Regions from separate parts of the Arthrobacter sp. P4_F10 genome, predicted to be linked through region 2. Evidence: riboswitches for the same ligand, from Rfam matches in the RefSeq annotation. Region 2 holds a riboswitch; the other holds the start of a gene.
What was found. A riboswitch is a leader RNA that binds a small molecule or an ion and turns the genes downstream of it on or off. The one in region 2 is predicted to bind glycine.
Positions count from the first base shown of each region.

Region 1: another riboswitch for glycine. It lies ahead of gcvP (aminomethyl-transferring glycine dehydrogenase); the one in region 2 lies ahead of gcvP (aminomethyl-transferring glycine dehydrogenase).

Region 1 covers NZ_JBFUJJ010000043.1:6,816-21,205, reverse strand. The annotation lists gene gcvT (glycine cleavage system aminomethyltransferase GcvT) at 203-1,351, opposite strand; gene gcvP (aminomethyl-transferring glycine dehydrogenase) at 1,364-4,243, opposite strand; glycine riboswitch at 4,283-4,398, opposite strand; glycine riboswitch at 4,400-4,498, opposite strand; gene AC1DR1_RS21035 (TetR/AcrR family transcriptional regulator) at 4,749-5,288, opposite strand; gene AC1DR1_RS21030 (MFS transporter) at 5,357-6,931, shown strand; gene AC1DR1_RS21025 (Dps family protein) at 7,013-7,492, opposite strand; gene AC1DR1_RS21020 (cytochrome P450) at 8,117-9,283, shown strand; gene AC1DR1_RS21015 (AMIN-like domain-containing (lipo)protein) at 9,658-10,203, opposite strand; gene AC1DR1_RS21010 (DUF4193 domain-containing protein) at 10,526-10,828, opposite strand; gene AC1DR1_RS21005 (GyrI-like domain-containing protein) at 11,010-11,504, opposite strand; gene AC1DR1_RS21000 (nitrilase-related carbon-nitrogen hydrolase) at 11,727-12,812, shown strand; gene AC1DR1_RS20995 (agmatine deiminase family protein) at 12,809-13,852, shown strand; gene AC1DR1_RS20990 (APC family permease) at 13,849-14,390, shown strand, end outside.
Region 2 covers NZ_JBFUJJ010000003.1:2,940-10,174, forward strand. The annotation lists gene gcvH (glycine cleavage system protein GcvH) at 1-23, opposite strand, end outside; gene gcvT (glycine cleavage system aminomethyltransferase GcvT) at 81-1,229, opposite strand; gene gcvP (aminomethyl-transferring glycine dehydrogenase) at 1,239-4,106, opposite strand; glycine riboswitch at 4,159-4,266, opposite strand; glycine riboswitch at 4,268-4,365, opposite strand; gene AC1DR1_RS04915 (GNAT family N-acetyltransferase) at 4,620-5,138, shown strand; gene AC1DR1_RS04920 (hypothetical protein) at 5,292-5,858, shown strand; gene AC1DR1_RS04925 (FAD-dependent monooxygenase) at 5,938-7,235, opposite strand, start outside.

The DNA of each region.
Region 1 (14,390 bases), on a different contig from region 2:
CGGGTTGCGCGGCGGGACTCGCCATCCTCCCCGCCATCTCCCTAACCTCGCAAGCTCGGCCAGGGAACCCTGATGGTGTGGGCCCACGCGTGCTCGGTCGCGAATGCGCCCGAGCACGCAGAGGATGTTGGGTCCGACGGGCCAACGCAAGCCCGGAGCCGGGCACCGCTGAGGCGCCCAGGCCGGAACCGGCCCAGTTGGGCTACTTTTGGCGCTTGTAGAAAGGCAGTGCGACCACTTCGAAGGGCTCGGCCTTGCCGCGGAGATCGATGTCCAGGGCGGTGCCGGGCTCGGTGAATTCGATATCGACGTAGGCCATCGCGACCGGGTAGCCGAGGCTCGGGCTGGGCTGGCCCGAGGTGACTTCGCCCACCACGTTGCCGTCCTTGAGGACCGGGTAGTGGCCGCGGCCGGCCCGGCGTCCGAGGCCCTTGAGCCCCACGAGCTTGCGGCCCGTCGTGGCACCCGCGCCGGCTTCCTTCTTGGCGGCCAGGGCGGCCTTGCCGATGAAGTCGCCTTCCTTGGACAGCGCGACGACGGGGCCCAGGCCGGCGGCGAACGGATCGCCTTCGAGGGAGAGCTCGTTGCCGTAAAGCGGCATGCCGGCCTCGAGGCGGAGCGAATCGCGGGACGCGAGCCCGGCGGGGGTCAGCTCGCCTTCCTCGGCGATGGCGACCAGCGCCTGCCAGAGGGCGGCGGCGTCGTCGTTCGCGACGAAGATCTCGAAGCCGTCCTCACCGGTGTAGCCGGTGCGGGCCAGGAGGAGGTCCTGGCTGGCGCCGCCGAACATGAACGGGACGTCGACGGCGGCGTAGTACTTGAGGCCCGTGACGAGTTCGTGCTGCGCGGCCGGAACCAGGCGCAGCAGGATCTCCTGGGCTTTGGGGCCCTGCACGGCGATCAGCGAGGTCACGGCGGAGGCGTCCTCGACGGTGACGTCGAAGCCCACCTCGTTGCCGGAAGCAGCGCGCTCGGCCAGGGCCGCGGCCACAACCTTGGCGTTGCCCGCGTTGGGGACCACCAGGAACTTCTCGTCGCCGCGGCGGTAGGTGATGAGGTCGTCAATGATGCCACCGTCCTCGTTGCAGATCAGCGAGTACTTGGCCTTGCCAATGGCCATCGCGGAGATCTTGCCCACGAGGGCGTAGTCCAGGAAGGCTGCGGCGTCCGGGCCGGTGACCCAGACTTCACCCATGTGGGAGAGGTCGAACAGGCCCGCAGACTTGCGGACGGCGTGGTGCTCGGCGAGTTCGGAGCTGTACTTCAGCGGCATCTGCCAGCCGCCGAAGTCCGTGAAGGAGGCGCCGAGCTCCTTGTGCTCTTCGTAAAGTGCCGTGTAATTCTCAGTCATCGGTGGCTGTCCTTAGTTGGCGGAGTCGTCGGAGTGGTCCTCGAAGGCTTCGAGGGGAGGGCACGAGCAGATCAGGTTGCGGTCCCCCGCGGCGCCGTCGATCCGGCCGACCGGCGGGAAGTACTTGTCCTGCTTGAGCGTGTGGACCGGGAAGACGGCCTGCTCACGCGGGTACTCGCGGGTCCAGTCGGTGCTGATGACGGCTGCGGCGGTGTGCGGGGCGTTGCGCAGCGGGCTGTGCTCCACGGTGAAGTCGCCGTGGGCCACCTGGTCGATCTCTGCGCGGATGGCAACCATGGCGGTGATGAACCGGTCGATCTCGCCAAGGTCCTCGGATTCGGTGGGCTCCACCATCAGGGTGCCGGCAACCGGGAACGCGAGCGTGGGAGCGTGGAAGCCGTAGTCGATCAGGCGCTTGGCGACGTCCTCGGCGGTCACGCCGGTCTTGGCCGTGAGTTCGCGCAGGTCCAGGATGCACTCGTGGGCCACGAGGCCGCCTTCGCCGGTGTAGAGCACCGGGAAGGAGTCGTTCAGGCGGGCCGCGATGTAGTTCGCCGCGAGCAGGGCCGACTTGGTGGCCTCGGTGAGGCCCCGGCCGCCCATCAGCTTCACGTACGCCCAGGAGATCGGCAGCACACCGGCCGAGCCGTAGCGGGAGGCGGAGATCGGGGTGCCGTCGGCCGGGTCGGCGTTGTTGGCATCGCCGGGCATGAACGGTGCCAGGTGGGCCTTGGCAGCAACCGGGCCGACGCCGGGTCCGCCGCCGCCGTGCGGGATGCAGAAGGTCTTGTGCAGGTTCAGGTGCGAGACGTCGCCGCCGAACATGCCCGGCTGGGCCAGCCCCACGAGGGCGTTGAGGTTGGCGCCGTCGATGTAGACCTGCCCACCGGCCGCATGCACGGAGTCGCAGACCTCGCGGACGTCGGCGTCGTAGACCCCGTGGGTGGACGGGTAGGTGATCATGATCGCCGAGAGGACGTCCTTGTTGGCCTCGATCTTGGCGGCGAGGTCCGTGTGGTCGATCGTGCCGTCCGAAGCCGTGGCCACGACGACCACCTTCATGCCGGCGAGCACGGCGGAGGCGGCGTTGGTGCCGTGGGCCGAGGCCGGGATGAGGCAGACGTTGCGCTGCTCGTCTCCGCGGGAGTGGTGGTAGCCGCGGATGGCCAGCAGGCCGGCGAGCTCGCCCTGGGATCCGGCGTTGGGCTGGATGGAGACCTGGTCGTAGCCCGTGATCTCGGTCAGCTGGGCTTCGAGGTCCTCGATCAGTTCGCGCCAGCCCTCGGTCTGGGAGTCCGGGGCGAAGGGGTGGATGGAGGCGAACTCCGGCCAGGAGATGGCTTCCATCTCGGCCGTGGCGTTCAGCTTCATGGTGCACGAGCCCAGCGGGATCATGGTGCGGTCCAGGGCGAGGTCGCGGTCCGAGAGGCGGCGGATGTAGCGCAGCAACTGGGTTTCGGAACGGTGCGTGTTGAACACCGGGTGCTGGAGGTAGTCGGAGGTGCGCTCCACGGCGGAGTCCAGGCCGAAGCCCTCAGATGTGTCGGTCACCGACGCGCCAAACGCGGCGATGACGTCGGCGACGATAGCCACCGTCGTGGCCTCATCGGCGGAGATGCCGACAGTGTCGGCGTCGATGGCCCGCAGGTTGACGCCCTTGGCGTCGGCGGCCGCGATGATCTCTGCCGCCCGGCCCGGCACGGAGACGGTGATGGTGTCGAAGAATGACGTGTGCAGCACGTCCAGCCCGGCGGCCTTCAGGGAGGCGGCGATGGTCTTGGCGTGGACGTGGACCGACTGGGCGATGGCCTTCAGCCCGTCTGGGCCATGGTAGACGGCGTAGAACGAGGACACGATGGCCAGCAGTGCCTGGGCGGTGCAGATGTTGGACGTGGCCTTCTCGCGGCGGATGTGCTGCTCGCGGGTCTGCAGGGCCAGGCGGTAGGCGGGGACGCCGGCGTTGTCTTTGGAGACACCCACGAGGCGGCCGGGCATGGAGCGCTCCAGCCCCTTCTGCACGGCCATGTAGGCGGCGTGCGGGCCGCCGAAGAACAGCGGCACGCCGAAGCGCTGGGCGGAGCCGACGGCGATATCCGCACCCTGCTCGCCCGGAGGGGTGATCAGGGTCAGGGCCAGGAGGTCCGCGGCCACAGTGACCAGCGCGCCGCGTTCCTTGGCGTCGGCGATCACCGCGGTGTGGTCCAACACGCGGCCGGAGACGCCCGGCTGCTGCAGGACGACGCCGTTGATGACGCCCTCGGGCAGGCCCTTCGAGAGGTCCGCGACCTCGACCTCGAAGCCGAGGGCTTCCGCGCGGCCCTTGACGATCGCGATGGTCTGCGGGAGGCAGTCGGCGTCGAGGACGGTCTTGCCGTCGTGCGCCGTCTTGTTCTTGTTGGCGCGGCGCATCATCAGCACGGCCTCGGCGACGGCGGTGGCTTCGTCCAGCAGCGATGCGTTGGCGATCGGCAGGCCGACGAGGTCCTGGACCATGGTCTGGAAGTTCAGCAGGGCTTCGAGCCGGCCCTGGGAGATTTCCGGCTGGTACGGCGTGTACGCGGTGTACCAGGCCGGGGCTTCGAGGATGTTGCGGCGGATCACCGGCGGGGTGAGCGTGTCGTAGTAGCCCTGCCCGATCATCTGCACGGCGGTCTTGTTCTTCGCTGCGAGCTTGCGCAGCTCGGCGAGGACTTCCACCTCGCTGAGGGCGGCGGCGAGCGCGAGATCGGAGTCCTGACGGATGTCCTTCGGAACGGCGGTGTCCACCAGGGCGTCGACGGTGTCGTAGCCGACAGCCTTCAGCATGGCGTCGACGTCGGCCTGGCGGCGCGCGCCGATGTGCCGGTCAACGAAGGACGTGGAGGCTGGGGTAACAGTCACAAGGAACTCCATAACTCAGGCGGCGCAGGGTACGCCACATTGATTCGGGTTCCTCCCCGCTCTGTATTGGACCTGAGAGTTTCCGCGAAGCCTGCGTTTCAGGGGCTCCGCTTGCACCGTCGGTGAGCACAGCATGTCCGGGACACGCCTGCTACTTTCCAGAGATGCCTTGCCGCGGCGGTACATGGGCCTGAGAGATTCCTGGGGAGGGTTTGCTCCTACGGCGCCTGCTTGTACCTACTTGCAGGACTCTCCCGCCGCAGATCAAAGGCGTATTCAGTTGGGTGATTAATCGTGGGTGACAACAGTCACAGCTCCCATTCTCCTATGCCGGGCGCGCGTCCGCAAACTCCCTGCCAGCCGCCGACCCAGGTTACGGGCGACAAGCCGCCCCCGGGTGCGTCCGCCAACACGAGTTCGCCGGACAGCGGCCAGGTCGCCGCAACTTTGCGGCGAACTCGCACGCTTCCGGCGAGTTCGGCGGGGTGGGCGGGAGCGGGCGGGGTGGGCGGGAGCGTCAGCGGCGCAGCTTCTCGACGGCGGCCAGCAGGCTCTCGACGTCCGCTTCGACCTCCGGAAGCGGCCCGCCGGGGCCCCGGCCCAGCATGGCGTTGAAGTACAGCCCGTCCCCCATGTACAGGACGGCCTTCGCCATGGCGGGTCCGACGTCGGCCGCCAGCAGTTCCAGCCAGCTCGCCTGGGCGGCGGCGAAGCGGCGGAGGGTCTCCCCGTGCGCCACCTCGGCGAGCCGCGTGGCCGCCACGAAGACCCGGTCCATGGGCGTGTCCGCCCACACCGAGGACCTAATGAAGTACGCCGCCGCCCCTTCGGGGGCCGCCGCCATGGCGGCAACATCCGCAGCCAGATGCCGGTCCAGCCGTTCCAGCAGGACCGCGATCATCGCCTCCTTGGTCGGGAAGTGGTAGAGCAGGCCGCCCTTGGAGACGCCGGCCCGGCGCGCGACGGCGTCCAGCGTCGCGGCGCGTTCACCGACTTCGATGAGCAGGGATTCGAAGGCATCGAGGACGGCCTCGCGGGCGACGGGTTTCCTGGGCATGCCTCCCATCATGCCTGCCCAGCCCTTCATTTCTTAACTGTACCGTCCAGACGGTATAGTTATGTCCTATGAGCATTTCATCGATCACCGCAGCCACCAGCATCCCGGCGGCCACCGGCCCCCGGGCACCGTGGCGCGACTGGGTGGCGCTGGCCCTGCTAATGTTCCCCGTCCTGCTCGTGGCCGTGGACAACACCGCCCTGACGTTTGCCCTGCCGGCCATCGCCACCAGCCTGTCCGCTTCCGGCGTCCAGCTGCTCTGGATCGTCGACGCCTATCCCTTGGTCCTGGCCGGACTGCTGGTCGCTATGGGCAGCCTCGGCGACAGGATCGGACGGCGCCGCCTGCTCTTCGTGGGCAGCGCGGGTTTTGCCGCGGTTTCGGCCGCGACGGCGTTCGCACCGAGCGCCGAATGGCTGATCGCCGGCCGTGCCGGGCTTGGCCTGTTCGGCGCCATGCTCATGCCGTCCACTCTTTCCCTGATCCGCAATATCTTTCCGCAGCCCAACCGGCGCAGGCTGGCCGTGGCGATCTGGGCCGCCGGCTTCTCCGGCGGCGCCGCCCTCGGCCCGATTGCCGGCGGCTGGCTGGTGGAACACTTCTGGTGGGGCGCCGTCCTGCTGGTCGCAGTGCCGATCATCCTTCCTCTCCTGGTGCTCGGTCCGGCGCTGATACCGGAATCCCGCGACCCGAACCCCGGCCGCGTGGACGTGCCCAGCATTGTCCTGTCCCTGCTGGTCATGGTGCCGGTCGTCTACGGGATCAAAACCCTCGCCACCCACGGGCCCGCACCAGAGGCCTTCGCGAGCATTGGAGCCGGCCTGCTCATGGGCTACGTGTTCATCCGGCGGCAGCGGGCACTTGCCCGCGGGGAAGGTACGGCGCCGATGCTCGATGTCAGCCTCTTTGGCAACCGGATCTTCAGCACGGCCATCATCGCCAACGTCCTGGCGCTGTTCTCCTTCAACGGCTTCATCCTGTTCCTGGCACAGCACCTGCAGCTGGTCGAGGGCCAGTCCCCCTCGGCTTCCGGAGTCGCCATGGTCCCGGCCCTCATCGCCACTGTCGTGGCGGGGCTGCTCGTGGTCCCGCTGGTGCGCAAGGTGCGGCCAGGCTTTGTTGTGGCCGGCGGGCTGCTGCTGAGCGCGGCGGGCTATTTCCTGGTGGCGTTCGGCGACCACAGCCATGGCCCGTCTCTGCTCCTGGCCGCGCTGCTGGTTCTCTGCCTGGGGGTGGGCGCCGCGGAGACGATTTCCAATGACCTGATCCTGGGTGCGGCGCCTGCCGACAAGTCGGGGGCCGCCGCCGCCATCTCCGAGACCGGCTATGAAGTGGGGTCTCTGCTGGGCACGGCGATCCTCGGCTCGATCCTGACGGCTTCCTATCAGGGCAACCTCCGGCTCCCCGAGGGGGTGTCCGGGCTCGTCCCGGCAGAGGCCACCAGCCAGGCGGGTGAAACCCTCGCCGGCGCGGTGGAGCTCGCCCACATGCTTCCGGCTCCCCTGGCGGAGGCAGTGACGGCTGCCGCGCGCACGGCGTTCGACTCCGGCGTCCACGTCACGGCGTCAATCGCGCTGGTCCTGATGACCGGGGCCTGCGTCCTCGCCGCCATTGTCCTGCGGACGGTGCCGAAGGCCAAATAGCTTGGACAGCAGCGTCCTGCGCCGGAAGAAATCCGGCGCCGGACGCTGCTGGTTTAGGGTCGGACCGGTGGGAGCCGGTCCCTACTTGTCCTCCGGAGTGGTCACGCTGGCGTTTGCCCGCATGGTCTCGGCATTCACCATCCAGGCATACTGCTCAAGCTTGGCAATGAAGGCGTGCAGGAGGTCGGCGGTGGTGGGGTCTTCCTCATCAACTTCATCGTGAACTTTGCGCATCGTGCCGACGGCCGCCTCGAGGGCCGCGACAATCCGTTCGATGGCGTCCTTCGTGTTGATCAGGCCCGCGGGGAACTCGGCGAGTGCGGTGGACTTGGAAACCGTGGAACTGCGGCCGTCCGGCAGGGCGTGGAGGGCGCGCATGCGCTCGGCGAGATCGTCCGCGAACTCCCGGGCGGCGTCGACGATCTCGTCCAGCTGGAGGTGGAGGTCCCGGAAGTTAGTCCCGACGATGTTCCAATGCGCCTGCTTGCCCTGAACGTGGAGTTCGATCAGGTCCACTAGGACCGCCTGCAGGTTGGCCGTCAGTGTAGGTGTCGCTTTCATGCATCCTCCTCAATAGAACCGGTACCGTGCGGGCCGCGCGCACCATTTGCTGGCACCGCGGCCGATGCTTCCGACGCTACCGCAGGGCAGCGACGGGCCGCGACGGTTCGGGGAGGAATTTCTCGGTCAGCTTACTAAGTCGGCTTACTAACCGTTTCGGGAAGCTGAGACTGCCCCGTTCCTATGTTCCGTTAGGCACGGGCGAGGGAGAGATTCTTGACGCTGTCTGCCCCCTCTTCGCGGGACAGCAGGACCTCCCTGCGGGTCTCTTCGGCGCAGCGGACCATCTGGTCAATGCTTTCCTGCGAACAACGCCGACAGGCCTGCGCCGTCGTCGTAGGGGGCGTCAGTCCGGACCACGTTTAGCGGAAAGCCGGGGTGTTCTCCTCCGTACCGTCGGCAGGACCGGCCGCTTCGTTAGGCGCCGTGGTGACGGGCCGGTTCCGCAGGGGCGGCCGACGTGGGCCAGAATCCCCATGCCAAGGCTGTTGCGCGGTATTAGGGTGGGAGCTGACGGGGCCACGCGGCCCGCCCCGTTGGACGCCTGCTCTGTTGCAGTTCGTCCCTTGCAGTTGGTCCATTGCCAGGAAACGACGGCCGTCCGCCTCGTCAGGAAGGCCAGCCATGGTGCCATTTCCCGCTCTGGAGCAGCCGTTGAACCCGTTTCCCCGCTATGAAGCCATGCGGGACAGTGAACCCGTTTTCCAGGATCAGGAGACCGGGGTGTGGCATGTGTTCCGCTACGATGACGTGCAGCGGGTCCTGTCCGAGCACGCCACGTTTTCTTCCCGGATCGGCGGGGACAACCCCTCCGAAACGGGCCAGCTCTTCGCCGCCAGCCTGATCAACACGGACCCGCCCAGGCACCGCCAGTTGCGTTCCCTGGTGTCCCAGGCGTTCACGCCACGGTCAGTGGAAGCGCTCGGCCCGCGCATCTCGGAACTCACCGACGAGTTGCTGGACCCGGTAGTTGCTGCCGGTTCCGCGGACCTGATCGACCAGCTGGCCTATCCGCTGCCGGTCATCGTCATCGCGGAGCTGATGGGCATCCCGGCCGCGGACCGGGACCGGTTCAAGCAGTGGTCCGACGTGATCGTGAGCCAGACCCGCCCCGGCGCCGACGAGTCCGGCCACATGGCCGCACACCGGGAAATGGCGGAGTACTTCATGGGCATGATCGAGCAGCGGCGGCGCCAGCCGGGCCATGACCTCATCAGCGCGCTCCTCGCGGCCGAGATCGACGGGCAGAAGCTCAGCGCCATCGAGCTGCTCGGATTCTGCGCCCTTCTGCTCGTTGCCGGCAACGAGACCACCACGAACCTGATCGGCAATGCGGTGCTGTGCTTCACCGAAGCGCCGGGCACGGCGGAACGCCTCATCGCCGAGCCTGCCCTGCTCCCGCAGGCGATCGAAGAGGTGCTGCGCTACCGCTCCCCCGTCCAGTCCATGTACCGGATCTCCGCCGTCGACACGACCGTGCGGGGCCTGCCGATCCCTGCGGGGTCGCCGATCGTGGCGTGGATCGGCTCGGCGAACCGTGACGCGGAGCAGTTCCCGCACCCTGACGTGTTCGACGTCGGACGCTCACCGAACCGTCACCTCGCCTTCGGCCAGGGCATCCACTTCTGCCTCGGCGCTCCCCTGGCCCGGCTCGAGGCCAGGATCGCGCTGCAGGCCGTGCTCTCCCGGCTGCCCGGCTTGGCCGTGCGACCCGGGGCGCAGCTGGAGCGGATGGAAAGCACGATCGTCTACGGAGTGAAACAGCTTCCCGTGTCCTGGCTGGCTGCCTGACGGCGAGCGCCGCCTCCGTTGCCCTATCAGTTGTGGCTGCTACGGATTGACTTTGCCGTCCGAATGACAGCCGTAACTGATAGGGCAACGCGGGGCGCTAGCGTTTCCACCGGAAGGGTGTGCCTCCGGCCCATTTCGACACCTAGGGGCACCTCGCTCCGAGCGCGTCGAACCACCTAGGAGTCGAACTGCCCAGGAATGGGCTGCTCGCACGCCCAACTGTCCTGTCAGTCGAAAAAGTACGCGGGTTGGCGAGGTGGACAACTGCATCATCGGCAAGAGCGCAGCGCATTGGTCGCAGCGCACGAGATGCCACCAAAGGCCTTGAGTTCGCAAGTCGCGCAACGCGCCGCGTTGCTCTGCCGCCCCGGCCATCACCAGAAGTGCGCCACGTCCACCACTAGCCGTGACCCGGTGCCCGGCCCGGACAGGGACAGGACCCGGAACGGCAGCCGCGCGCGGACCCCCAGGCCCAGGCTGCTGTACCCTTCGAAGCTGCCCGCCCACGCCACCTGCCGGAACGTCTGGTAACCGGTCACGTCCGCCAGTTCGCCCTTGTTCGCCGGGTTGTAGGTGGGATTGCCGGCGTCGTCGTATGCGGGCGCATTGACCGTGAGCTGGATGAAGGCCTGGCCCCGCAGCGGGATCGGCAGGCCGGACCCGTCCTGCACCACCTCGGGCACGTAGCGGACGGCGTAGCCGGCCACGGGGCCGTTGAGGTCGATGACCAGCCGATCAAAACAGTAATGCTGACCGGTCCGCACATTCACCACCTTGGCCTGGCTCATGGCCGGATCCGTTTTGACCAGCGAACCCCAGACCAGGCCGCAGTACGGGTCCGCGGCTGCCGGAGCCGGCGCAAGCACCCCGAGACCGGCGGCCATCAGCACTGCCGCGAGCAAAGCGTGGATCTTCTTCAACTGGGTCTTCTTCAACTGGGTCCTCTTCAACCCCGCCACCCCCTGGTGCTGCCCGAGCCCTTGAGCTGGCCAAACAGTCAGCGCAGGTCAGACGCTTCCAGCGTAGGCGGCCCCGAACCGGCGGGCGAGGTCCTCATCCGTTTCGGCGCCCAACCGTTAAAGTGGCCCGTTGCTGGTCACGGACGGATTGCACGGACACATCCCGCCAGGTTCCTTCACGAACAGATAACGCCGGCAGCCGCGGGCCACGCCAGGAACGGCGAAGCGCCGGCACCCCCGAGGGTCCGGCGCTTCGTGCGGCCTTGGTGTTGCTGAAAAATTCTTAGCCTTCGCAGTCGCGGCAGTACTTCATGCCGTTCTTTTCAAGGGCCACCTGGGACCTGTGCCGGACCAGGAAGCAGGAGGAGCAGGTGAATTCATCGGACTGCTCCGGTACAACAATGACCGTCAGCTCTTCGCCGGACAGGTCCGCACCCGGAAGATCGATGCCTTCAGCGGTGTCGTTCTCGTCGACGTCGATCACAGCAGTCTGCGCGCCGCCGCCGCGGGACGCCTGCAGGGCCTCCAGCGACTCAGCGGGAGACTCTTCTTCTGTCTTACGTGGGGCGTCGTAATCGGTAGCCATATCGGGGTTCACTTTCGTTGCTGCGCAGCGCCATTTCAGGCACCTCAGTGAAGCAGTTTAGGACATTATGCATGGAGTTGAGGAATAGTGTGGCCAATCAGACACAATGAGTCGGACGGGGCGCGGAAGCCCGGGTCGGCGGCCCCGGGACGCCCCGCGTCCGCGGCCCGCGGTGGGCAGTTCAGGCGACCGGCCAGACCACCAGCGTCTGCCACTTCGCCGGGTCGGGCTCGGCACCGGGATCGGTGAGGTAGTACTCCCACATGGCTTCCCCGGGGCTCGCACCGTCCTGCCGCATCCGCGCCATGATCGCGCCGTAGGTCTGCTGCAGTGATTCGTAGGGCCCGATGTGCATCGCCTCGTAGGCCCGGCCTGCGGGGAGTGCCCCGGCGATGACCTCGGTGTCCGCGCCGCTTGGGTTCGTGAAAGGTGCGGCGAGGGGGAACCCCGCCTCCACGTCGACGACGTCGGTCGGTTTGCCCCGGTACAGCGCGAACGGGGGTCCGGCCAATTGGACATGCTGATCCTGCACCGCACCCATGACGGCGCCGAAGGCACGGCCGAAAAAGTCGCGCAGCGCATTCATCGGGACAGTCTCACGCACCACTGCAGTCGGCTGTTCCTTGAGTTGGGCGGGCTTGATGTCCGGAGCCGCCCCGGGGTTCGTTGGAGTCATACGCCCAGACTCTGCCGCGCCCAATCCGCGGTCTAGGGCCTTACGGCCCGCGCCCACGGAGCGGCCTGCGGCGTGTTCGCCCGCACGTCCGGACTCGGCGCACGTACTGCCGCGAATAAATAAATGAACTTTATTCATATTAGGTCTTGCCCGGCGCGACCATCGCCTAAATACTAAATGAACAACGTTCATTTATGTGACGCCCGTCTCACTGGAGTAGCCATGATCGAAATCACGTCCCTCGACACCCCGCCCTCCCTCGCCCGCACCACGTCGTCCCGAAGTGCATCGTCCAGCCGGCCAGCACTGCGGGTCGGCGTCGTACAGCACCGCTGGCATCCTGACGCCGCGGCCCTGCACGCGGAACTGGACGACGGCATCGGGCGGGCCGCCCGGTTGGGAGCCGCCGTCGTCTTCCTGCCCGAGCTCACACTGTCCCGGTACCCCGCGGATACGCTTCCCGAAAACGACACCACCCGGGCCGGGGCCCCGCGCCCGCGGCCCTCGGACATCGCCGAGGACCTGTTCACCGGCCCCACGTTCCGGTTCGCGGCGGACGCGGCCCGCCGGCACGGAATCTGCGTCCACGCTTCGCTGTACCAGAAGGCGGAGAACCCGGACGGTTCCGACGACGGCCTGGGCCTGAACACTGCCATCCTGGTCTCCCCCGAAGGCGAACTGCTGGCACGCACGCACAAGCTGCACATCCCCGTCACAGCCGGCTACTACGAGGACAAATTCTTCCGCCAGGGCCCGGACGGCGACGATGCTTACGAGGTCCATTCCCCCGCCGAGCTCGGCGGCGCACGGTTGGGCATGCCCACCTGCTGGGACGAATGGTTCCCGGAGTTGGCGCGGATTTACTCCCTCGGCGGGGCAGAACTCCTGGTCTACCCCACCGCCATCGGCTCCGAGCCGGACCACCCGGAGTTCGACACCCAGCCGTTGTGGCAACAGGTCATTGTGGGCAACGGCATTGCCAACGGGCTGTTCATGGTGGTCCCCAACCGCTGCGGCAGCGAAGGCACCCTGAACTTCTACGGCTCCTCCTTCATCTCCGATCCCTACGGCCGGATCCTCGCCCAGGCACCACGGGACGAATCCGCGGTGATTGTGGCGGACCTCGACCTCGACCAGCGCCGTGACTGGCTCACGCTCTTTCCCTTCCTGGCCACGCGCCGCCCGGACACCTACGCGCGGCTGACCGAACCGGTACGCGCCGATGCCCCGCTCGGCCTCGACGCCTATGAGCCCACTGCGTATGAGGCCACTGGGCAGAAGGTCACTGCGCAGAAGGTCACGGCATGAGCGCCTGGCGGATGCCGTCCGAAACGGCACCCCAGGACCGTGTCTGGATGGCGTTCCCCACCGGCGGCTACACCCTGGGCGAAACAGAGGCAGAAGCCCACGCCGCCCGCTCCGTCTGGGCCGCCGTCGCGAACGCCGTTGTGGAATTCGAACCGGTCACCATGCTGGTGGCGCCGGCGGATGTGGAGACCGCCGCCCGCTACCTCCACCCGGACATCGAGGTGGTCACCGCCGCCTTGAACGACGCCTGGATGCGGGACATCGGCCCCACGTTCGTCCTGGACGACGGCGGCCGGCTCGGCGCCGTGGACTGGGTGTTCAACGGCTGGGGCGGCCAGGACTGGGCGGCCTGGGACAAGGACTCGCTCGTGGCAGCTGCCGTCGTGGCACGCTCGGGGGCCAGCCACCTCGTCTCGCCCCTGGTGAACGAGGGCGGCGGCATCCACGTCGACGGCGAAGGAACGGTCCTCGTCACCGAGACGGTGCAACTGGATCCGGGCCGGAACCCGGGGCTCAGCAAGGCCGACGTCGAGGCCGAACTGGCCCGGACCCTGGGCACCAGCCACGTGATCTGGCTTCCCCGCGGGCTGACCCGGGATTCGGAACGGTTCGGCACGCGCGGTCACGTCGATATCGTCGCGGCCATCCCGTCTCCGGGCACGTTGCTGGTCCACTCCCAGCAGAACCCGGCACACCCCGACTTCGAGGTCAGCCGCGAAATCATCAGCCACCTCGCCACCACCCGCGACGCGGCCGGCCGCGAATGGACCATCATCGAGGTCCCCGCCCCGGAAACCCTGACCGACGAGGACGGCTTCGTCGACTACAGCTACATCAACCATCTGGTGGTCAATGGCGGCGTCATCGCCTGCACGTTCGGCGACCCGATGGACGAAAAAGCCTTGCGCATCCTCGGCGACGCCTACGCCGGCCGCAAAGTGGTGGGCATCGACGCCCGCCAGCTCTTCGCCCGCGGCGGCGGCATCCACTGCATCACCCAACAGCAACCGTCCGCCTCCCACAAGACAGGTCAGCCATGAGTCAGACAATCGGCCGCGAAGACGGCACCACCACCGCCCACGGCGCAGTCGATCCCGCCGGCTCGAAGCACGGCATCACGGGCAAGGGGCTCAAGGGCGGACAGCTTGGCCTGCTCGCCGTCGTGGTCCTGGGCATCTCCTCCGTGGCGCCCGCCTACAGCCTGACCAGTTCGCTGGGACCGGCCGTCGGCGCCGTGGGCGTGCAGCTGCCGGCGATCTTCATCGTCGCGTTCATCCCCATGATCCTGGTGGCGTTCGCCTACCGCGAGCTCAACGCCGACTCCCCGGACAGCGGCACCACCTTCACGTGGGCCACGAAGGCTTTCGGCCCGTTTGTCGGCTGGATGGGCGGCTGGGGCCTGCTGGCCGCCAACATCATCGTCCTGTCCAACCTGGCCGGCGTCGCGGTGGACTTCTTCTATCTCTTCCTGGCCCAGGTGTTCAACAACCCCGAACTCGCGGACCTGACCTCGAACACGGCCGTGAACATTGTGACGTGCCTGGTGTTCGTGGCACTCGCCGTCTGGGTCAGCTACCG
Region 2 (7,235 bases):
AGTTCGGCTACAACTTTGCTCATTTATCTCAATCCTTAAGTTCGTATGTGGTTTCGACAGGCTCAGCCAGCGGCGGCTGGCTACTTTTGGCGCTTGTAGAACGGCAGTGCGACAACTTCGAACGGCTCCGCCTTGCCACGCAGGTCAATGTCCAGGGCTGTGCCGGGCTCGGTGAATTCGATATCGACATAGGCCATGGCGACGGGGTACCCCAGGGTGGGGCTCGGCTGTCCGGAGGTCACTTCGCCCACCACGTTGCCGTCCTTGAGGACCGGGTAGTGGCCGCGGCCGGCCCGGCGGCCCGGGCCCTTGAGCCCCACGAGCTTGCGGCCGGTTGTGGAGCCTGCGCCGGCTGCCTTGAGTTCGCTCAGGGCAACCTTGCCGATGAAGTCCGACTCCTTGGCGAGCGAGACGACCGGTCCCAGGCCTGCGGCGTACGGGTTGCCTTCGCGGGAGAGTTCGTTGCCATAGAGCGGCATGCCGGCTTCCAGACGCAGCGAGTCACGGCAGGCCAGGCCGGCGGGGATGAGCCCGTGGCCGGCGCCGGTTTCCAGCAGCGCTTCCCAGAGGCCGGCGGCGTCCTCGTTGGGAACGTAGATTTCGAAGCCGTCCTCGCCGGTGTAGCCGGTGCGGGCGAGGAGCAGATCGTGGTCAGTACCGTTGACGGTGATACGTACCTCAACCGCTGCGTAGTACTTCAGCTCGGTGACCAGGACATGCTGCTCGGCCGGGACCAGCGTCAGCAGGATGGCCTCTGCGTTCGGTCCCTGGACGGCGATCAGCGAGGTTTCGGCGGAAACGTCCTCCACCGTCACGTCGAACCCGCCTTCCTTGCCGGAAACAGCCCTTTCGGCCAGTGCCGCGGCAACCACCGCAGCGTTGCCGGCGTTGGGGACCACGAGGTACTTGTCCTCGCCACGGCGGTAAGAGATGAGGTCATCGATGATGCCGCCGTCTTCCTGGCAGATCAGCGAGTACTTCGCTTTGCCGACGGCGACCGCCGAGAGCTTCCCGGCCAGGGCGTAGTCGAGGAACGCTGCGGCGTCCGGACCGGTGACCCAGACTTCACCCATGTGGGAGAGGTCGAACAGGCCCGCGGCGTTGCGGACGGCGTGGTGCTCTGCCAGTTCCGATTCGTACTTGAGGGGCATCTGCCAGCCGCCGAAGTCCGTGAAGGAGGCGCCGGCTTTTTTGTGCTGCTCGTAGAGAGCGGTGTAGTTCTCACTCATCAGGGATCCTTAGTTCTCGAAGTCGGAAAGCGGCGGGCAGGAGCAGACCAGGTTGCGGTCTCCGGCGGCGCCGTCGATGCGCCCGACCGGCGGGAAGTACTTGTCCTGCCTGAGTGTGTGGACGGGGAATGCGGCCTGCTCACGCGGGTACGCCCGCTCCCAGTCGGAAGATACGACGGCGGCTGCCGTGTGGGGTGCGTTGCGCAGCGGGGAGTTCTCCACCGTGAAATCTCCGTTGGAGACCTGGTCGATCTCCTGGCGGATGGTGATCATCGCCTCGATGAAGCGGTCGATCTCCGCAAGGTCCTCGGACTCGGTGGGCTCCACCATCAGGGTGCCCGCCACGGGGAAGGACAGCGTGGGGGCGTGGAAGCCGTAGTCGATCAGGCGCTTGGCCACGTCCTCGGCGGTCACGCCGGTCCTGGCCGTGAGTTCACGCAAATCCAGGATGCACTCGTGCGCCACCAGCCCGCTCTCCCCCGTGTAGAGAACCGGGAAGTGCTCATCCAACCGTGCGGCAATGTAATTCGCCGCGAGCAGGGCCGACTTGGTCGCTTCGGTGAGGCCCTGGCCGCCCATCAGCTTCACGTACGCCCAGGAGATCGGCAGCACACCGGCGGATCCGTAGCGTGAAGCGGAGATCGCAACACCAGTTCCTGGTTCGGTACCGCCGGCCTCGTGCGCCGCCTTGTTCGCGTCCCCTGGCATGAACGGTGCAAGGTGTGCCTTGGCAGCAACCGGGCCGACGCCGGGTCCGCCGCCGCCGTGCGGGATGCAGAAGGTCTTGTGCAGGTTCAGGTGCGAGACGTCGCCGCCGAACTTGCCCGGCTGGGCGAGGCCCACGAGGGCGTTGAGGTTGGCGCCGTCGACGTAGACCTGCCCGCCGGCGGCGTGGATCGCGTCGCAGACCTCGCGGACGTCGGCGTCGTAGACCCCGTGGGTGGACGGGTAGGTGATCATGATCGCCGAGAGGACGTCCTTGTTGGCCTCGATCTTGGCGGCGAGGTCCGTGTGGTCGATCGTGCCGTCGGAAGCCGTGGCCACGACGACCACCTTCATGCCGGCGAGCACGGCGGAGGCGGCGTTGGTGCCGTGGGCCGAGGCCGGAATGAGGCAGACGTTGCGCTGCTCGTCACCGCGGGAGTGGTGGTAGCCGCGGATGGCCAGCAGGCCGGCGAGCTCACCCTGGGATCCGGCGTTGGGCTGGATGGAGACCTGGTCGTAGCCCGTGATCTCGGCGAGGTCAGCTTCGAGGCCGCTGATGAGCTCGCGCCAGCCCTCGGTCTGGGAGTCCGGGGCGAAGGGGTGGATGGAGGCGAACTCCGGCCAGGAGATGGCTTCCATCTCGGCCGTGGCGTTCAGCTTCATGGTGCACGAGCCCAGCGGGATCATGGTGCGGTCCAGGGCGAGGTCGCGGTCCGAGAGGCGGCGGATGTAGCGCAGCAGCTGGGTCTCGGAACGGTGCGTGTTGAAGACCGGGTGCTGTAGGAAGTCGGAGGTGCGCAGCACCGTCTCGGGCAGCTCGAAGCCCTTGGCCTCCAGGACCGGACCGGCGCCAAAGGCGACGACGACCGCGGCGAGGACCTCCGGCGTCGTGGTTTCATCGACGGACACGCCAACTGTGTCCGCGTCGATGAGCCGCAGGTTGATGCCCCGGGCCCCGGCGGCGGCGATGACCTTGGCGGCCTTGCCGGGCACGCGGACCGTGAGGGTGTCGAAGAAGGAGTCGCTCGCCAGTTCGCGGCCGGCGATCTTCAGCGTGGCGGCGAGGGCGCGGGTGTTGTTGTGGACGGTCTCGGCGATGGCTTTCAGCCCGTCGGGGCCGTGGTAGACGGCGTAGAACGAGGACACGATGGCCAGCAGTGCCTGCGCGGTGCAGATGTTGGACGTGGCCTTTTCGCGGCGGATGTGCTGCTCGCGGGTCTGCAGGGCCAGGCGGTACGCCGGGACGCCGGCGTTGTCTTTGGAGACGCCGACGATGCGGCCGGGGAGCGTGCGTTCCATGCCCTCGCGCACCGCCATGTAGGCGGCGTGCGGGCCGCCGAAGAACAGCGGCACGCCCAGGCGCTGGGTGGAGCCGACGGCGATATCCGCACCCTGCTCGCCCGGAGGGGTGATCAGGGTCAGGGCCAGGAGGTCCGCTGCCACGGTGACCAGCGCGCCGCGTTCCTTGGCCTCGGCGATCACGGCGGACTGGTCCCACACCCGGCCGGAGACGCCGGGCTGCTGCAGGACGACGCCGTTGATGACGCCCTCGGGCAGGCCCTTGGAGAGGTCGGCGACCTCCACCTCGAAGCCCAGGGCTTCGGCGCGGCCCAGCACAATGGCGATGGTCTGCGGGAGGCAGTCGGCGTCGAGGACGGTCTTGGCCCCGGCCGCGGACTTGTTCTTGTTGGCGCGGCGCATGAGGAGCACGGCCTCGGCGACGGCGGTGGCCTCGTCGAGGAGCGACGCGTTGGCGACCGGGAGCGCGGTGAGGTCCTGGACCATGGTCTGGAAGTTCAGCAGCGCCTCGAGGCGGCCCTGGGAGATCTCCGGCTGGTAGGGCGTGTACGCGGTGTACCAGGCCGGGGCTTCGAGGATGTTGCGGCGGATCACCGGCGGGGTGACGGTGTCGTAGTAGCCCTGGCCGATCATCTGCACGGCCGTCTTGTTCTTGGAGGCGAGCTTGCGCAGCTCGGCCAGCACCTGGACTTCGCTGAGGGCGCTGTCCAGCGTGAGGGGCTTTTCCTGGCGAATGGAATCGGGGACCGCGTTGTCAACGAGGCCATCAACGCTGTCGTAGCCGACGGCCTTGAGCATGGTGTCGATGTCGGCCTGGCGGCGGGCGCCGATGTGGCGATCTGCGAAGGTGGACGGGGACGATTGAACCGTCATGAGAGGAACTCCATAATTCAGGTGGCATCAAAACGCCACGATGATTCGGGTTCCTCCCCGCTCTGTATTGGACCTGAGAGTTTCCGTTTTGCCCTGCTGATTGCAGCGCGCCACTTGCACCGTCGGTGAGCCCGGTTGCCCGGACTGCTTTCCAGAGTTGCCTTGCCGCGGCGGTACGTGGGCCTGAGAGATTCCTGGGGAGGATTTGCTCCTACGGCGCCTGCTGAACGTACCGGCAGGACTCTCCCGCCGCAGATCATAAGCCGTGCCACTGGTCGGTGACACAGCTCACAATTTATCTGGTTCCCGGGCAGGATGCAAAATTAATTTCAATTGAGTCGCTGTTTCCTGCACCACGGGGGTGCCTCCCCGCCGTCGAATGCCAGCCAAGGAACAAGTCCATCCCCCGGGGCCGTTGGGCTACTACGACCTGCCGTCCGCTGACGCTGGCAGCACCCTACACACCCGGACCGAGACCACGGGAAACGCGAACCCTTCGAATATGATCGCGTGATGCCTCTCCTTATCGCTCCGGACGCAAGCTACCACTCCTCCTGGCTGGAAGGATCCGCAGAATTTGACGGCGCCCACCGGGACGGCGGGGGCGCGGAGGACTGGTCCCTGGAAGAACTCAAAGATGCCCAGTCGTTCCGCCGCTTTGTCGACGCCCTCATCAATGACGCTCGGCCGGAGAGCCCGCGGAAGCCAGGATATGTGCCCTGCACGTACTTGTGGATCATGGAGGGTGACACGTTCCTTGGCTCACTGGCCATCAGGCACGAACTGAACGACTTCCTTTTCAACGAAGGCGGGCACATCGGCTACAGCGTGAGGCCCTCCGCCAGGCGTCGCGGCCACGCAGCGAGGGCGCTGGCTGATGCCTTGCCGATTGCCCGTGAACTGGGAATCCCCCGGGTTCTTCTCACATGCGATGAGGATAATGCAGGCTCACGAGCGACCATCGAAAAGAACGGCGGCGCCTACGAGGACACCCGCAACGGCAAACGCCGCTACTGGGTCGACACCGTCTGACCGGGCACGCCCCGAACGAACTGATCTCCGTTTACAGAGCGTGAAGTCGGTGCGACGCTGAACGCAATTCGGCCCGCGCGGGCTGTCTTCGGACTGGGGGTAACGAAAATGCAATGGGGCACGCCGCAACCGGAAAGTCCGTGGCCGCATGACATGGTGATCAGCGTCAATGACGATCCACACCACCTGACTCTCCTTCTGTTTGTCCGGCAGGCATGGTCCCTGGCCGGCGACCTCAACATCCCGCCCCTAAGCCCCGTACCAGACTGTGGTCATTCCCGGATGCCGGAATCGGCTGATGCCTCCACGTGGGAGAAGCGCTGGAAAACGTCATGGGACCAGGCCTGGAGCTGGTACCAGATCGAAGATCCAACGCACCATCCCACGCCCGCGGAATTGCGCGAGTCCGGGGACGCCAGTCAGGGGTTGAATCCTTTGATCCCACCCTTTTGGACTCAACGGTATGAATGGGAAGGTCTGGACCGCGAGGCTTATCAAGCCTGGGACCGAAGCCTGATCCCGAAATTTCCCCACGATGCCGAACCCCGAAGTCTCCAAGAACTCATCCCGGCATGGGAAAGCGGAATCGACACTGTCATCGTGCTGCCGTACGAGGGGTACTTCGCACACCGGCTGAGCCGGCGGCACCTCGTTGTGTCGGCCGCAACCAGGAATACCCCTGAGCACTACAGCAGGGCGCTACGAGAAAACGCACTGTAGACCCGCAGAGGCCGGGCTACCTCTCCTGCTAAGGGGACCGGCACGGAAATACGCGTCGGTCACGGCCACCGTTGGGACGTTAATGCCGCGCAGGCCCGAACCAGCTGGCCAGCGCATCCTCCAGCCCCCGCCGAGTCCCGTCTCCCGTCCACGCCACATGCCCGTCCGGCCGGATCAACACGGCCGCAGGAGCATTGACTGAACCGATCACCGGAAGCTCCCACCCGCCGTCGTACGTGGCGTCCACCAACTGCACCCGATCCATCCACGGCCCCGGGTCGATGCTGCCCGGCGCGCCGAGGTTGAGCAGCACCGCACGGGCATCGTGCAGGAAGGTGAACACGCGCCGCGGGCCGTTGGCGGTGACGACGTCGAGATCGGGCATGCGGCGCCCGAGCAGCGGGTGCCCCTCACCGAGGTCGTAGCGGACGTCCAGGCCGGAGATGAGGCCGCCCAGCCGCTTCCGGGCCTCATCGATCGTCAGCAGGCCGGCCACCGTGTCGGCCAACGCACCGATGCGCGGGTCGGCCCTCTGCATGATTGACTGCGCCATCGTGTGCTTCAGCGCACGGGCCCCGGCGGGGTGCCGCTCGGCGTGATAGGTGTCCAGCAGACGGTCCGGCGCAATACCCTTGACCACCTGGGCGAGTTTCCAGCCGAGGTTCACGGCGTCCTGGATGCCGAGCCCGATCCCCTGCCCGCCCGAAGGAGCATGGATGTGCGCGGCATCCCCGGCCAGCAGCACGCGGCCGCTGCGGTAGGCCGCGGCCTGCCGCGTGGCGTCGGTGAACCGCGAGATCCACGTCGGAGTGTGCACCCCGAAATCCGTGTCATAGACCTCGGTCAGCGCCTTGCGGAGGTCAGCCAGGGTGGGCTCGGCAGCCGGTCCAAGCTGCTTCTCGGTCACCACCACCCGCGTGGTTCGTCCGTCCTCCATCAGGTGCAGCCCGTGGATCCCCACCTCGTCGATGCGGATGCCTGCCGGCGTCTCCTCTGTCACCTCCACTTCGGCGATCAGGCTGCTCCTCGTCGCATCCCAGCCGGGGAACTCGATGCCGGCTGCCTTGCGGACAGCACTTCGCCCGCCGTCGGCACCCACCAGGTACAGCGCGCGCATCGGCCCGCCGTCGGCGAGATGCACGTCGACCCCGCTGTCGTCCTGGGTAAAGCCGGCGACCTCGAGCCCCCGTTGGACCGGCACACCCAGCTCCTCGATCCAGCCAGCCAGGATCCGCTCAATATGGTTCTGCCACAGGCCGAGCGTGTAAGGGTGCCGTGTAGGAAAGTCGCTCACGTCCAGGGTTGTTTTCCCGAAGAACGCCGCCTGGACGGGCTTGCCCTCGGCGAGGAACCGGTCGGCAATCCCGCGCTGATCGA